DNA from 2 places in the Mesorhizobium sp. Ca11 genome. Region 2 is predicted to be linked to the other one. Evidence: predicted binding sites of a transcription regulator. Region 2 holds the regulator's gene; the other holds the start of a gene.
What was found. Region 2 encodes LexA, which represses DNA repair genes until DNA is damaged. Its sites were predicted from a motif close to TGTTCNNNNTGTGTTCNG; they were not measured.
Positions count from the first base shown of each region.

Region 1: a site for LexA is predicted at 2,776-2,793, ahead of ruvC (crossover junction endodeoxyribonuclease RuvC). Genes of this name have one in related genera too.

Region 1 is NZ_JAIUHU010000012.1:118,258-126,535, forward strand. It holds gene LB538_RS21180 (DUF2269 family protein) at 1-292, opposite strand, end outside; gene LB538_RS21185 (DUF1465 family protein) at 846-1,376, shown strand; gene LB538_RS21190 (glycosyltransferase family 2 protein) at 1,666-2,730, shown strand; gene ruvC (crossover junction endodeoxyribonuclease RuvC) at 2,835-3,344, shown strand; gene ruvA (Holliday junction branch migration protein RuvA) at 3,355-3,975, shown strand; gene ruvB (Holliday junction branch migration DNA helicase RuvB) at 4,019-5,056, shown strand; gene LB538_RS21210 (metallophosphoesterase) at 5,190-6,092, shown strand; gene LB538_RS21215 (glycoside hydrolase family 5 protein) at 6,117-7,367, opposite strand; gene ybgC (tol-pal system-associated acyl-CoA thioesterase) at 7,498-7,971, shown strand.
Region 2 is NZ_JAIUHU010000011.1:113,909-122,186, forward strand. It holds gene trpC (indole-3-glycerol phosphate synthase TrpC) at 1-151, shown strand, start outside; gene moaC (cyclic pyranopterin monophosphate synthase MoaC) at 154-633, shown strand; gene glp (gephyrin-like molybdotransferase Glp) at 633-1,838, shown strand; gene LB538_RS20045 (alpha/beta hydrolase) at 1,887-2,717, opposite strand; gene kynU (kynureninase) at 2,765-4,012, opposite strand; gene lexA (transcriptional repressor LexA) at 4,446-5,180, shown strand; gene LB538_RS20060 (ComEC/Rec2 family competence protein) at 5,216-7,681, opposite strand; gene gltX (glutamate--tRNA ligase) at 7,784-8,278, shown strand, end outside.

The sequences.
Region 1 (8,278 bases), on a different contig from region 2:
GCATGCCGATCGAGAAGGTCGTGGCATAGCCGACGAGGCCGATGACGATCCACAGGTCGGCAAAGCCGACCCAGAAGCCGCACATGATGAGGCCAAAGACCAGCGTCAGCATCGACATCGGCGCGAAGAACCGGCCGCCGAGCTGTCCGCTGGCGCGTATAGCCAGCAGCTTGTCCTCGATGTTGCCGGCGCGCTCGGCCAGCACGCCGAGCAGGAACAGCACGAAGCCGCCGCCGACCCACAAAATAGCCGAGACGACGTGAAGAAATTTAACGATCGAATACCAATCCATGGTTTGCTCCGGATATCCTGCCTGATTTCAAGCGGCACGGATTTGCGCGCCGCCTTTGTGGAGCGGCCTTTTGCGTGGCGCGTGTTTCGGAACGATGCCGCGGCAGCAACAAACATGTTACGGCGCCATGATCGGCGCCCGAAATCCGGTGCTCGGACGATCCGGGCGGCGAAGCCGCTGTCCTGTTCCGGCACAGGAACGCGCGTTCGCTTAAAAAATCGCCGCCGCGTTAAGGGTTCATTAAGCTTTACAGGCGTTTACTACACCCATCCAGTTTTGCTGGATTCTTACCGAGTGGTTGGAGCCACTTTGTTTGACGCCTCCCTGTTAAACTCCTGAGAGCCGCCTTATCCGCGGCTCTTTTTTTATCCGCTGCCGGCTGGCTGATGCCATCCGCTTGCGGATGGCCGGAAGCGGCCCGGCGTTAACCGTTTGTTAAACATGCGCTTGCCTTCATTGGCATCGAAGCGCATTTTCAAGCCTCAGTCATTTAGGGTGCGGGCCGCGTCGGCAAGGATGCCGAATCGGCTTGCGGCAGTGCAGGGGCGTATCGATGAACGAGCCTTCGAAGGGCAGCGCGAAAACCATAAAACTGGCGGAGCGCCGGGTTTTCTCCCAATCCTTCAAGCCGCTTTACCAGGAAGGCATGGGGCTGGTCGAACAGGCCGCCGAATATCTCGATGGCAAGGGCAGGCTCGAAGCCAAGAAATTGTCGCGCACGGCAGCGACGCTCTATGCGGCCGAATCGATGCGGCTGACCACAAGGCTTATGCAGGTCGCCTCATGGCTGCTTTTGCAGCGGGCGGCGAATTCCGGCGAGATGACGCGCGACCAAGTGGCTTCGGAGAAATCCAAGGTGCGTCTCGACACCGCCTCCGCGCATGACGAGGCGCTTGGCTGGAACGAGCTCCCCAAGGATTTTCTGGACCTCGTGACGCGCTCGCTGCGCCTGCAGTCGCTGGTGCGGCGCATGGACGAGGAAATCTATGGCGGCGTCATCAGCGAGACGCACGCGCCCGGTCGGCGTGCCAACCCGGTGTCCGACCAGATCAGCCTTTTGAATACGGCGTTCGCGCGCGGCTGAAACCGCGTTTGCAAAAAAAACGATAGCGGTAGCGGCATATCCTTGATTGGGCGGTAATTTGGCCGTGGCTTTGGCTGCAAGTTCAACGCTTGCGACTCCGGCCGCTCGTCGAACCTGCGGCAGCCATCGCCGTATTGAAGGCCATGCCGGCCTTCGCGGGAAAGATCACACTTGCCTTGAAGCGATAGGCCCCTAGTTGGAGCCGTTCGCCGCAGCCGGGTCGACCCGAGCCGGTTCTGCAAGAAAACCACCGTCACTGTGACCAAAGCAGATTGCGAGGCTTGATCCCGTGCATTCGCCATTGGACCGCATCCCGGTATCGATCATCATCCCCAACTACAATTACGAACAGTTTCTAGGACGCGCCATCGACAGCGCGTTGGAGCAGGACCACCGAAATGTCGAGGTCGTGGTCGTCGACGACGCATCGACGGATGCATCGGTGGCCGTAATCGAATCCTACGGCGACAAAATCCGTCCGTGCCTGAGGCGCAGGAATGGCGGACATGCGGCTGCGTTCAATACCGGGTTCGAGGCGAGCACCGGGGAGATCGTCCTTTTCCTCGACGCCGACGACTATCTCTATCCGAACGCCGTTTCAGAGGTGTTGGACGAGTGGGATGCGGATGTCGCCCAGGCGCAATTCAGATTGCATCTCGTTGATGAGGACCAGCATATCAAGGATGTCTTTCCACCACCGGAACAGCCGTTCGATTCAGGCGACGTCGTGCCGGAATTGCTGCGCAAAGGGCGGTACCGTACGACGGTAACAAGCGGGCTGGCGTTCGACCGCGAGGCCCTGGAAACGATAATGCCGATGCCTGAAAGCGATTTCCGGCAAGGCGCCGACGGCTATCTCGCAACGCTGGCGCCGCTGCACGGAGAGGTGAAATCCATCGATACCTGCCTTGGCGCCTACCGCATCCACGGCTCCAATCATTCGATCTTTGCCGAAAAGCTTGCCGAGCGAGCGCGCTGGCGCGTGCAGCATGATTTCCGGCGCCTCGAGGCCTTGTCCGGCCGGGCGGCCGAGATCGGCTTGACCGTGCCGCCGGATGCCGGCCTTCGCGATCCAGTGCATCTGGAAGAGCGGCTGGCTTCGCTCTGCGTCGACGAGCCCCAGCATCCGGTCGCCACCGACTCCCGGCTGGGACTGGCAAGAGCGGGCGCCGCCGCCAGCCTGGAAATGAACGCATCCTGGCGGCGGCGGGCTGCTCTGGCGGCCTGGTTCCTTTGCATCGGAATCCTGCCGCGGCGCATGGGCAATGCAGTCCTGGCGTGGAAGCTGGTCGCATCGTCCAGGCCGGCATTTCTCACGCGACTGTCGAAAACCATCCGCCGCGTGACGAATTAGGCATCTCGCTGTTGTACGGAAACGGCGCATAGCCGAGATTGCAATTGTTTCCGGTTTGTTCACATTTTGCTGACATCGCTTGCCGCCACGGCTAGACTTGGCGCATGGGGGAAGCGATTCGCATCATCGGCATCGATCCGGGCCTGAGGCGCACCGGCTGGGGCATTATCGACAGCGTGGGCAATTCGCTGCGCTTCATCGCATCCGGCACGGTGCGGTCCGACGAGAAGGAGTCGCTGGCGACAAGACTGTGCCAGCTGCATGACGGCTTGGCCGAGGTGCTGCACCAGGCCATGCCGCAGGAGGCAGCGGTCGAGCAGACCTTCGTCAACAAGGATGCGACGGCGACGCTGAAGCTCGGCCAGGCGCGCGGCATCGCCATGCTGGTGCCGGCGCGCGCCGGGCTGGTGGTGGCCGAATATGCCCCCAATGCCGTCAAGAAGGCAGTTATCGGCGTCGGCCACGGCGAGAAGAAGCAGATCCACATGATGGTGAAGGTGCTGATGCCGAAGGCTGTCTTCGACACCGACGACGCCGCCGACGCTCTGGCCATCGCCATCTGCCATGCGCATCACCGCCCGAGCACAGCCTACCGCATGGCCGCGCTGGCGTGAGGGGACAATCATGATCGGCAAGCTGAAAGGCACGCTGGACGAGATCGATGAGGATTCCTGCATCATCGACGTGCATGGCGTCGGCTATGTCGCGCACTGCTCGGCGCGCACGCTGGCCGCCTTGCCCTCGCCCGGCGAGGCGGTGGTGCTGTTCATCGAGACCTATGTGCGCGAGGACATGATCCGGCTCTATGGCTTCCAGAGCGGGCTGGAGCGCGAGTGGTTTCGCCTCTTGATGAATAATGTCCAGGGCGTCGGCGCCAAAGTGGCGCTGGCCATCCTATCGACGCTGGCGCCGGCCGACCTCGCCAACGCGATCGCGCTGCGCGACATCGCCATGGTTTCGCGCGCGCCCGGCGTCGGCAAGAAGGTGGCCGAGCGCATCGTCACCGAATTGCGCACCAAGGCGCCTGCCTATGCGGGCGCGGCCAGCGGTACGATCGGGCTCAAGCAGGAGCTTGGCGAAGGTGTCGCGGCCGCACCGATCACCGATGCGGTCTCGGCGCTCGTCAATCTCGGCTATTCGCGAGACATCGCGGCGAACGCGGTTGCCGCGGCGCTGAAATCAGCCGGCGAGGGTGCGGATGCGTCCAAGCTCATCCGTTTCGGCCTGAAGGAACTGGCGCGGTGAAGCGACGCTTGTCCCGCCATCGGTCCTATGCAAGGAAGGCGGCATGACCCTTTCGCCTCGCCTCATTGCTCCCGACAAGCGCGGCGAGGATGCCGACCAGACGCTGCGGCCGCAGTCGCTCGATGAGTTCGTCGGCCAGGCGGCGGTGCGCGCCAATCTCAAGGTCTTCGTCGATGCCGCCAAGAGCCGCGGCGAGGCGCTCGACCATGTGCTGTTCGTCGGGCCGCCGGGACTCGGCAAGACGACGCTGGCGCAGATCATGGCGCGCGAGCTCGGCGTCAATTTCCGCTCGACCTCGGGTCCGGTTATCGCCAAGGCCGGCGATCTCGCCGCGCTGCTCACCAATCTCGAGGAGCGCGACGTCCTTTTCATCGACGAGATCCATCGCCTCAATCCGGCGGTCGAGGAAATCCTCTATCCGGCAATGGAGGATTTCCAGCTCGATCTCATCATCGGCGAGGGGCCGGCGGCGCGCTCGGTCAAGATCGACCTTGCCCGTTTCACGCTGGTCGCGGCAACGACGAGGCTCGGCCTGCTGACCAATCCGTTGCGCGACCGTTTCGGCATTCCGGTGCGGCTCAATTTCTATACGGTCGAGGAGCTGGAGCAGATCGTGCGCCGCGGCGCCCGCATCCTGTCGATGCCGCTCGGCGACGATGGGGCGGTGGAGATCGCGCGCCGCGCGCGCGGCACGCCGCGCATCGCCGGCCGGCTGCTGCGCCGGGTGCGCGATTTTGCTTCAGTCGCCGGGGACGGTCATGTCGACAGGAGGATCGCCGACGAGGCGCTGACCAGGCTGGAGGTCGATGCGCTCGGCCTCGACGCGCTCGATCGCCGCTATCTGTCGATGATCGCGCGCAATTTCGGCGGCGGGCCGGTCGGCATCGAGACAATCGCCGCCGGGCTCTCCGAGCCGCGCGACGCGATCGAGGATATCATCGAGCCTTACCTGATCCAGCAGGGCTTCATCCAGCGCACGCCGCGCGGTCGCGTGCTGACCGCCAACGCCTGGCGCCATCTCGGCCTCGACCCGCCGAAGGACATCGCCCAGCAGCAGATCAGCCTGTTTCAGGAAGAGTAACGCAGATTTGTTCGCCGTTTCGGCGGCGCAATGGCCCATCTGCGCAGAATCTGCGCGCCTCGGCCCGACTGAGGGCGCAATTGCATCCTTTAAGATAGGCTATCTGACGCAGTCCTAGGGCTTGGGGCGACCTATGATCACCAGACGCGCTTTCCTGCGCCTTGTCGGCGGCTCGGCCTTCGCCATGGTGTCGCTCAGCGCCTATGCGGTCGGCATCGAGCCGATGCTGCTCACCCATGTGAAGCGCTACACATTGACGCCGCCGCACTGGCCGGCCGGGCTCAAGCTGCGCGTCGTCGCGCTTGCCGATATCCACTCCTGCCGGCCCTGGATGACGCCGGAACGGATCGCAGCGCTTGCCCAGGAGGCCAACGCGTTGCAGCCGGATCTGATCGTGCTGCTCGGTGACTATACCGCCGGGACAAAGCTGGTGACGGGCCGGGTGCGGGTGGAGGAGTGGGCCGAGGCATTGTCGGGGCTGAAGGCGCCGCTCGGCGTGCTGTCGATCCTCGGCAATCACGACTGGTGGACCGATTTCTTCGCGCAGCGAGCGGAAGCCGGCCCGACCCAGTCGCGCAAGGCGCTCGAGCATGTCGGCATCCCGGTGCTGGAAAACGACGTCGTGCGGCTGGAAAAGGACGGGCATGGCTTCTGGATCGCCGGGCTAGCCGATCAACTCGCGCTGCTGCCGAACAAGGCCAAGGGACGCGACAGTTTCCAGGGCTTCGACGATCTCCCGGGCACCTTGGACAAGATCCAGGGGAGCGAGCCGATCATCCTGCTTGCACATGAACCGGACATCTTTCCAAAGGTGCCCTCGCGGGTATCGCTCACCTTGTCCGGCCACACGCATGGCGGACAGGTGCGGCTGTTTGGTTATTCGCCGGTCGTGCCTTCGGACTATGGCAACCGCTTCGCCTACGGCCATGTCGTGGAGAATGACCGCAACTTGATCGTGTCGGGCGGGCTGGGCTTCAGCATTCTGCCGGTTCGTCTCGGGGTGCGGCCGGAGATCCTGCAGATCGATCTGGGCTGAGGCGTGCCGCCCCGGCCCGCCGCCTCAGCGCAGCGACCTGATCACCTCCATCACGTCCGGTTCCGCCTTCTCGCCGTCGAAGGCGTCGATGACGCCGAAGGCGCCGCCATAGCTCCACACCGACCAGGAAAAGCCATGCGCCTCGGCGCGGGCGATCATGTCGCGCACATAGGCTGCGCGATATACAGCCGGCATGACGAAGCTGTTGCCGTATTCCTTGCGGATCATGCCGAATTCACCGAGCGTGATGTCCTGCGGCTTGATCCCGTTGGCCTTCGCCCAGGCGTCGACCGTCGCGAACGGCGCATCCATCACGCCGCGCAGCTTTTCAGGACTGTCCGTCGTCGCCACCTGCTCGTCGAGATAGCTAAGCAGGCCGCTTCGCCGCGCCCAGGGCGCCTCGGCCCTGATCCGGTCGCGGATCGCGTCCAGCGCCATGTCGAGTTGCGCCTTCGGCACAGCCGTCAACGGATAGGGCAGGCCGGTTACGTAGGGGATGAAGTCGCCGGCCCAGCTTGCGCCCTGATGTGTCAAAAGGAACGGATCGTAGGAATGGAAGGTCCAGATGATGTTGTCATCGGCGATCGTCTTGGGGTCGATCCTGGCCAGCGACTCCGCGTTCGAATAGCAGCCGCCGGTCAGGATCAGCGTCAGTCTGGTGGCGGAGGCGCGCGCGGCGGCGAACAGCTGCTTCTGGCGGTCGGGCCAAAGGTTGGTGCCGTTCGCCTCACAATCGGCCAGCGGCTCGTTCATCAGTTCCAGCGCGACAAGCTTCGGATCCTCGTTGGCGAGCGTCCGCGCCATCTTGCGCACCAGCTCGGCATAGGCATCGAAGGCGGCCGGATCATGCACCACCTCGCTCATGCCGATCTTGCGATTGCCGCCGGCGGGGATCAGATGCAGGTCGACGATCACCTTCAGGCCGGCACGGTTGATCATGCGAGCGGAATCCAGCACGCTGGCATAGAGGTCGTCGCGAAGGTCCGTGGTGCGGTCCGAAAGAAAGGGCGAGGGATCGACCGGCATGCGCAGGAAGTCGAGGCCGGCGCCCTTGAGCGCCTTGAGGTCGTCCTCCTTAAGGAACTTACGCCATTCCGGGTAAGGCAGGATCGCCTGGCGCTCGCCCCATGTGTCCTCGACCGGCCAGGTGACCCACTGGTCGAGATTGAGGCCGCGCTTCATCGAGAAGGTCGCCGCTGCGGCGGGCAACGCCAACGGGCCAAGCGCAAGCAGCGCCACCATCAAGGTCTTGATCATCGTGCCCAACAGTGCCATCCCGTTCCCGCGCGAAAACAGTGCGTGTCGCCCAAAGTGTGCAGCGGTTTTTGGGACAACGACACGCATAGAAAAATGCCTAAAGCCGGAGGGCTTTAGGTGCCTGTTCGGGCCTGAAAAGGAAAGCGCGATGGACGATCATGGTGAATCGGCGGCGCTCGGCGCCGGGCTTTCCGGAGCGCTGACGGAGTTCGGCCACCGGCTGATGGCGAGGGTCTACTATGCCGACACGGATTTCTCCGGCGTCGTCTATCATGCGCGCTATCTCGAATTCCTCGAACGCGGCCGCTCCGACTATCTGAGGCTGACCGGCGTCCACCACACCGAACTCCTGGACGGCAAGCATGGCGAGCGCATCGTCTGGGTGGTGCGGCGCATGGAGATCGACTTCCGTTCGCCGGCGCGCATGGACGATATCCTCACCATCGACACGCGCACCGACGATATTTCCGGCGCCCGCATCTTCATGGGCCAGCAATTGAAGCGTGGCGGCGATGTGCTGGTCGAGGCCAAGGTCGAAGCGGCGATCGTCGGCGAAAGCGGCCGGCCAAAGCGTTTCCCAAAGGAATGGATCGCGGCTTTCATGCCGAAGGCAGAAGCCTGAAGCTTCCACGCGAGGCCCACCTTGAAGGCTTCAACCGGACGGCTCCGGTTGCCGGCCGCGCCAGCCATGCGCGGCAATGCGCCGCGCCTGATCCCCTAACCCATCCTTAACCATAACGGTTCATGAAGGAATTGGCGAAGTTTGGCGCAATCCGTGCGCCTTCCTTTCACCAATATTTGCCTCGAAAAGGCCGCGAAACGGTGCATTCGGGGCTATCCCGCAAGCTTCTAGCTTCGCGCGATCGGACCAAAGGAATGCCCATGGGCCAGCCGCCAGCGATGCCCGGAAAATCTTAAGGACGTAAGTC
Region 2 (8,278 bases):
AAGCGGCATCTTCACGCATCAGGACTGCCGCCGGCTGGAGAAGAGCAAGATCGGCACCTTCCTGGTCGGCGAGAGCCTGATGCGGCAGGCCGACGTGGCCGCCGCTACGCAACTGCTGCTCACCGGCAAGGCGCGTGCCGAGGCCGTTTGAGGATGGCCTCCCTTACCCATCTTGGCGCCAAAGGCGAAGCCAACATGGTCGATGTCGGCGACAAGGCCGAGACGACGCGCACGGCAGTCGCTGAAGGGTTCGTCTCCATGCAGCCGGAAACGCTGGAGATGATCCTAGCCGGCGACGCCAAGAAAGGCGACGTATTGGGGACTGCCCGTATCGCCGGCATCATGGCCGCAAAGAAGACGCACGAACTGATCCCGCTCTGCCATCCGCTGCTTCTGACCAAAGTTGGCGTCGAGATCGAGCCGGACCATTCCTTGCCAGGTCTCAAGGTCACCGCGCTCGCCCGCGTCACCGGCAAGACGGGCGTGGAGATGGAGGCGCTGACCGCCGCTTCAGTCGCCTGCCTCACCATCTACGACATGGCCAAGGCAGCGGACCGCGGGATGGTGATTTCCGGTGTCCGGCTGGTCGAGAAGACCGGCGGCAAATCAGGCGACTACAAGGCAGGTTCATAATGGCCTTGCTCCCGGTCACCGAGGCGCTCGAACGCCTGCTCGACGGCGTGACGGCTCTGCCGGGCGAGCGCGTTCCGCTGGCTGACGCGGCGGGTCGCGTGCTGGCCGAGCCGGTGGTCGCGCTGCGCACGCAGCCACCTTTCGATGCCTCCGCGATGGACGGCTATGCCGCGCGCTTCTGCGATGTCGCCTCGGCGCCGGCGCTGCTCGAGGTCATCGGCATGGCGCCTGCCGGGCGCGGTTTCTCCGGAACCGTCGGGGAAGGCCAGGCCGTGCGCATCTTCACCGGGGCGCCGTTGCCGGAGGGCGCCGACACGGTCATCATCCAGGAAAACGTCCGCGATCTCGGCAATGGCAGAATCGAAGTGACGGAGCCGACCGCGGAAGGACGCAATGTGCGCCGCCGCGGGCTCGACTTCGGCCAGGGCGACGTGCTGCTCGAAAAGGGCCGTGTTCTCGATGCGGCGGCCCTTTCGCTGGCGGCCTCGGCCAACCACCCAGCCTTGTGCGTCGTGCGCCGGCCGCTGGTCGCGATCATCGCCACCGGCGACGAATTGCTGCCGCCGGGCAGCGCGCTCGGCCCTGACCAGATCATTTCGTCGAATGCCTACGGCGTTGCCGCCGCCGCCCAGTCGGTCGGCGCGCTCGCGCTCGATCTCGGCATCGCCGCCGACCGCCAGGAGGCGATTGCCGCGCTGGTCCGGAAAGCGGTCGAGGCGGACGCCGATGTCATCGTCACGCTCGGCGGCGCCTCGGTCGGCGACCACGACCTCGTCCATGGCGTGCTGACCGGCGAAGGCATGCAGCTCGATTTCTGGAAAATCGCCATGCGCCCCGGCAAACCGCTGATGTTTGGCCGGCTTGGCAATGTCCGCTGCATCGGGCTGCCGGGCAATCCGGTGGCAAGCATTGTCTGCTCGCAACTCTTCCTGAAGCCGCTGCTTGCCCGGCTCGGTGGCCGCGATCACCATCAGGATATGCGAACGGCCCAGCTTGGCACCGCGATGCGGGCCAACGACCTCAGGCAGGACTATGTGCGCGCCGTCGTGCGCGAGGACGCCGGCACCTTGGTCGCGACGCCTTTCGGAATCCAGGACTCCTCGATGCTGCGGATGCTCGCCGACGCCAACGGCCTGATCGTGCGCGAGCCCTTTGCGCCGGCGGCGGAAGCCGGCGCTGAATGCAGCGTGCTCATGCTGCGCTAGGCTTCGACGAGGTCGATCCTGACACGTCGACGAAGTCGATCGTAACTCTTATTCGTCGACCAACGTACGGGTCAGGGGATGATCTGGGTCGGCGAGGCCATCGACAACGTTGAAATGATGTCGGTCCGGCTCGACCACTGAACGGGTGGAGGCGCCGAGCCCGGTCCAGATGTTGGCGAGCAACGCGCTCTGGCGCAGGAATTCCGCACGCTCGCCGCCGCCGGCCCAGCAGGTGATGCAGGCTCCCTGTCGAGGCCGCAACAATGCCGGGCTTTCGCTCCGCGCTTCCGGCTCGTCGATGTTCAGGGTCTCGTTCAGCGCGGTGAACATCAGCGGCCGAAGGTCGTGCAGGCCTGAAATCGAAACCACTTGGCGTATGCGCCGCGCCACATCGGATGATAGCGGTGAGGCCGTGGTCGCCATCCGGCTGGCGAGATGCCCGCCGGCCGAGTGCCCGGTCAGCATCAGCGGACCATCGACCATGGCCGCCGTCTTCTCGATCGCTGCAGCGACCTCGCCGACTATGCCGCCGATCCTGGTCTGCGGGCACAGCGTGTAGGAGGGCATGGCGACGGCAAAGCCGCGGCCGAGCGCGCCTCCAGCCAGATGCGACCAGGAGCTCTTGTCTGACTCCATCCAATAGCCGCCGTGGATGAACACGACGAGCCCCCTTGGCGCCGCAGACGGGAGAAACAGGTCGAAGCGATTGCGCGGCGCTTCGCCGTAGACAACATCGAGCCGCGCCCTGCCCTCTGACAGCAGCCTTTCGCGAAACGCCCGCGCCGGCCGATCCCACGCCGCCGGCCAGCGGTCGCCGCCCGCGATATTGGCGCCGTTTGCATAGGCGTCATCCCAATCGACAATACGATGTCCCAGCAACGGTGTCTCCGCGATCAGGTCATTTGTTCGGCATCGCCGATTCAAAGTCAGGTGACGGTTGTTTTGACGGCAAAGCGTGCGTCTTGCCAGATGCCAGTCCGCAGGATGTCCTCCAGCATCTCGACCGCATCCCAGACATCGCGGTAGCCGACATAGAGCGGCGTAAAGCCGAAACGAATGGTGGATGGCGCGCGGAAATCGCCGATCACGCCGCGCTCGATCAAGGCACGCATCACCTGATAGCCATGCGGATGGGCGAACGACACCTGGCTGCCGCGCTCGGCGCCGTTGCGTGGGCTCTCCAGCTCAAGACCGAAGCCGCCGCATTTGGCTTCGACAAGCCGGATGAACAGGTCCGTCAGTGCGACGCTTTTTCTCCGCACGGCCCTGATGTCGACATCGTTCCACATATCCAGCGCCCCTTTCAGCGCGCGCATCGACAGCACCGGTTGCGTTCCGCAAAGGAACCGCCGGATGCCCGTGCCCGCGGCGTAGCCCTGCTCGAACGCGAAAGGCCGGGCATGGCCCCACCAGCCGCTGAGCGGCTGGCGAATGTCGCGATGGTGGCGGTTCGCGGCGTAGATGAAGGCTGGCGAGCCCGGCCCGCCATTGAGATACTTGTAGGTGCAGCCAATGGCGAAATCGGCATTAGAGCCGTCGAGATCCACCGGCAGCGCACCCGCCGTGTGGCAGAGGTCCCACACGATCAGCGCGCCGGCTTCCTGAGCCTTGCGGGTGAGCGCCGCCATGTCGCGCAGCCGGCCGGATTTGTAGTTGACGTGGTTGACCAGAATGACCGCGACGCGATCGTCGACCAGTTCCTCAATCGTCGGGGCATCGGCGCCTTCGAGCCGCAGCACCGTGCCGGGCCGCGTCGATGCGACGCCTTCCGCCATGTAGAGGTCGGTCGGAAAGCTGTCGCCCTCGGCAACGATCACCGAACGCTCGGGCCGCATTGTAAGTGCCGCATGCAGGACCTTGTAGATGTTGATCGAAGTCGTGTCGCAAACGACCGTCTGGCCGGGTTTCGCGCCGATCAGCCGTCCTAGCTGGTCACCCAGCTCGATGGGCATATCGAACCAGCCGGCGGTGTTCCAGGCGCGGATGAGATCCCGCGCCCATTCCTGCCTCGCGGCAGTCTCGATCTCGCTGAAGGCGTCCACCGAAGCGGCGCCCAGCGAATTGCCGTCGAGGTATATGACGTCTTCCGGCAAGACGAAGCGATCGCGCATGGCGCGCAGCGGATCCGCGGCATCCATCGCCTCGACTTCGGCGAGATCAGGAATTCCCCTCATTGTGCTGCCGCCTCCATTTCGATCTGGCCGAGGGGGTTGTCTCACCACCCTCGGCGACAGGGCAAGAACCTTTGGTCCTGTGTTAGCTGGTCCATAGACGGCGAAGACTGCGGATCGGAACTTCGCCAAGGTTGGCATTTTGGATTCGTTTCGTTCACGGTGCCGCGCGCTTACGGAACGAGCCGACGTGATCCCATCCGCGGCTTCGTGATCGTGTCGGCTCTTGTTTCAGCTTAACGAAGCTCCAAAATCGAGCGGAATCAATGCCGCTGTCCTACAAGGGGCGGCCAGGGCATCACCGGATGCGACATTGTTTCGGCAGCCTTAACAAATTCACTAAACTTTAAACGGTTGCGGAACACAACTGGAACAGATAGTGTTTGTTCTGGGTTTGTTTTTCTGATTCTGGTTTCAGAACCCGTGGGGGCCGCCGATGCTGACGCGCAAACAACATGAACTCCTGATGTTCATCCATGAACGCCTGAAGGAGAGCGGGATTCCTCCATCATTCGATGAGATGAAGGAGGCGCTCGACCTTGCCTCCAAGTCCGGCATCCACCGGCTGATCACGGCGCTGGAAGAACGCGGCTTCATTCGCCGGCTGCCGAACCGGGCGCGCGCGCTGGAAGTGCTGCGCCTGCCCGACTCGATCGCGCCTGGCCTGAATGCCGCGAAGAAGTTTTCGCCAAGCGTCATCCAGGGCGGCCAAGGCAATCTCAGTCGCCAGGTCAAGCCGACGACGCCATCGCGCACTCCGACGCCAAGCAATGACGACGAGGCCGCGGCGGCCGTATCCATTCCGGTGATGGGCCGCATCGCCGCCGGCGTGCCGATTGACGCCATCCAGCACCAGACGCATTCGATCTCGGTGCCGCCGGACATGATCATGGGCGGCGAGCATTACGCGTTGGAGGTCAAGGGCGACTCGATGATCGAGGCCGGCATCTTCGATGGCGACACCGTCATCATCCGCAATGCCAACACCGCAAGCCCGGGCGAGATCGTGGTGGCGCTGGTCGACGATGAGGAGGCGACGCTTAAGCGTTTCCGCCGCAAGGGTGCCTCGATCGCGCTCGAGGCTGCCAACCCGGCCTATGAGACCCGGATCTTCGGACCGGACCGGGTCAAGGTTCAGGGCAAGCTCGTGGGACTTATCCGCCGCTACTGAGCAGAACGGCTCGCCGTCTTCGCCCGAACGACAATCTATTGGGCCGGTGCGGCGGCTGGTTTTTCCGGCTGCTTATAGGGCGCCAGTCCCCTCGCCTCGCGCGTGTATTTCCGCTGCTCGTGCCAGGGTCGGTATGGTTCTACGACCGCGTAGCGGACGGTTGGCCGCGCGGTTGCCGATTGCGGATCGAAGAAGACGGCGGCGCTGCCGTCGCGCGCCAGCTGCCGCTTGGTAATGACGAGCACACGCGGATCGCGGCATGGGTTATAGGCCGTGGCGTCGTTGATGACGATGAGGTCGGCGAAACCGCAGGCCGGCCGGGCGGCGTCGCGGGTCTCGGCGAGCGCGACGATCGCGCCGGAAGGATGCCGGCCGATGCAGAGATCACCGGTGCAATAGAAGGGCGAGCCGGGCGGCAGGTCGACGGGATCGGCAATGTCCAGCATATCTCTGGCGAACCTTTCCGGCGGCACGATCTCCTCGGCTTTCAGCGCCCGTTTCCAGTTGTCGGTGGTGAACTCGTTGGAGCGCTCGCGATTGACGGCAAGCTCGCCGCCGCCGATCGGCATCGCCACCAGATGCGCATCCTCCGAGATAAGCACGTCCGGTGTGCGGACATGCGGAATGGCCAGCAGCGCAGCGAGCGCGAAAGGAACGGCGGCAAGCCTCAGCCAGGTGGTAGCCATCGTCGCGATGACCAGCGCGACCGTCGCCAGCAGCACCGACTGGATCGAGATCAGCCCCACGGCGTCGACCGGTGAGCGCTCGGAAATCCATGCCGAAATGGTGATCATCGCCGTCAGGCCTTTGCCCATGACAAAGAGGAAGGGACCGTCGAAGCCGAAGGGCATGGCCAGCGCGCTCAGCACGGCGAATGGCATGACGACCAATGAGACGATCGGCATCACCGCCAGATTGGCCAGCAGGCTGAGCGGCGACACCCGCTGGAAGTGCCAGATGGCAAACAACAATGTCGCGCTGCCCGCGATGAGCGACGTCACGGCGGCGCCACCCGCTCCAATCGCCAGTTTTCGCGATAGGAACCCGAGAAACGAACGCTTTGCCGGCGGCGCGGTCGTTTTGCCGGCGCGATAGTCGGCAAAGCCGGCATAGGCGCCGACCAGGGCGGCGGTGGCAGCGAAGGACATCTGGAAGCTCGGGCCGACCACTTCATGCGGCGAGACCAGGATGACAGCGATGGCAGAGATCGCCAGGTTGCGCATGGTCAGCGCTGCGCGGTCGAAAAGCACGGCGACCAGCATCACGCCAAGCATGATGAAGCTTCGCTCGGCCGCCACCACGATGCCGGAGATCACGAGATAGGCGGCGATCGACGCCAGCGCGATGCCAGCGGCATATTTCTTCACCGGCCGGCGCGACGAGAAATCCGGAAACAGCGCGAAGGCGCCGCGTAGCAGGACCATGATCGTGCCGGCGACCAGCGCCATGTGCAGGCCGGAGATCGAAATGATGTGGTAGATGCCGGTCCGCCGCATCGACTCGTTGATGGCTTCCGGAATGCCGGCACGAACGCCGACGATCAGCGCCGCCGCGATCTCGCCCTCGGAACCGCCGATGCTGCTCCTGATGTGGTCGGCAATTCCCTCGCGTGCGTTTTCTACGGCCGATGCCACGCGTGCGCCAAACGGCACCTCCGTTGGCGCACTCGGGGTCGGCGCGACAAGTTTCGGATCGCCCAGGAAAAAGCCACTGGCGCCGATGCCGGCAAAATAGCTGTCGAAGGAAAAGTCGTAGCTGTCAGGCCGAACCGGACCTGTCGGCGGCAGCAGCTTGGCATAGCCGGTCAGCATCGACCCGGCCGACATGCCGGACGGGATCCTGCGCGCCGACAGCCTGATGCGGTCCGGCGCGTAGCGCAGCTTCGGACGCTCCGTGGATATCAGATCTATGGTGAGCCGGACACGGCCGTTGGCCATCGCCTCGGCGGTGACGAGGCGGCCCGTCAGCCGTGTCTGGATTTCGGAACCCAGCATCGGGGTCGCCATCCGCCAGGTCTCCACCTTGGCCGCGAGAAAGCCCAAGGCGCAGAAAAACGCCGCCATGAAGACAAGGTGCGTTCTGTGCCGGGAACGCGAGACCGCCGCGCAGACCGCCATCAGGGCGACCGCCGCGAGCGGCCTGTAGAGGTCCGGCTCGGCGCTCAGCGAGAAGTAACAGATCACGCCGGCTGCCAGGAACACCGGCACCAGCAGAAAGCCGACGCCGCGGTCGAGCTCGGTGGTGGCCGCCGTGCCAATGCTTCGCCGCAGAGCAGGAAGCGAAGCGCGGCCAAGCTGTCTGCGGATCCGGCCGTCGTTGGCTGTCGGCGAGGCTGGCGGTAACGTGCCGCCCCCAGTCGGCAGAAGCCCGGCTGGCGGACGCGGCGCCGGAAGCGAAAGCGGCGTTCCCTCTTCGGGCACGGCATGAGCAAACATCAGGCGTTCGCTTACGCCTGCTGTCGTTCCCCCGCCCTCCTCCGCGCCCCGGCCACGTCCAGCCATCGGGTCTGCCCCTTGCGCCCCAGACCGCCTATGCTACATGAACGCCGGTCGCGTGGAAGTCTGCGCGAAACATGCATTTTTCAGCGCTTCCTCGAGAGTTCCATGTCCGACAAGGTCGTCACCCGTTTTGCCCCCTCGCCTACAGGCTACCTGCATATCGGCGGGGCGCGCACGGCGCTGTTCAACTGGCTCTATGCCAAGCACACCGGCGGCACGATGCTGCTGCGCATCGAGGATACCGATCGCGAGCGCTCCACCGAAGCCGCTACGGCTGCCATTCTCGACGGGCTGACCTGGCTTGGCCTCTCCTGGGATGGCGAAGCCGTCTCGCAGTTCGAGCGCGCGCCGCGTCACCGCGAAGTGGCGGAGCAGCTCGTGCGCATGGGCAAGGCTTATTACAGCTATGAGACGCCGGCGGAGCTGGAGGCGATGCGCGAGGCCGCACGTGCCAAGGGCCTGCCGCCGCGTTACAACGGCCATTGGCGCGACCGCGGCCCATCCGAGGCGCCCGCAGGCGTCAAGGGCGCGATCCGCATCAAGGCACCGACCGAGGGCGTGACGATCGTCAACGACCGCGTGCAGGGCGAGGTGCGCTTC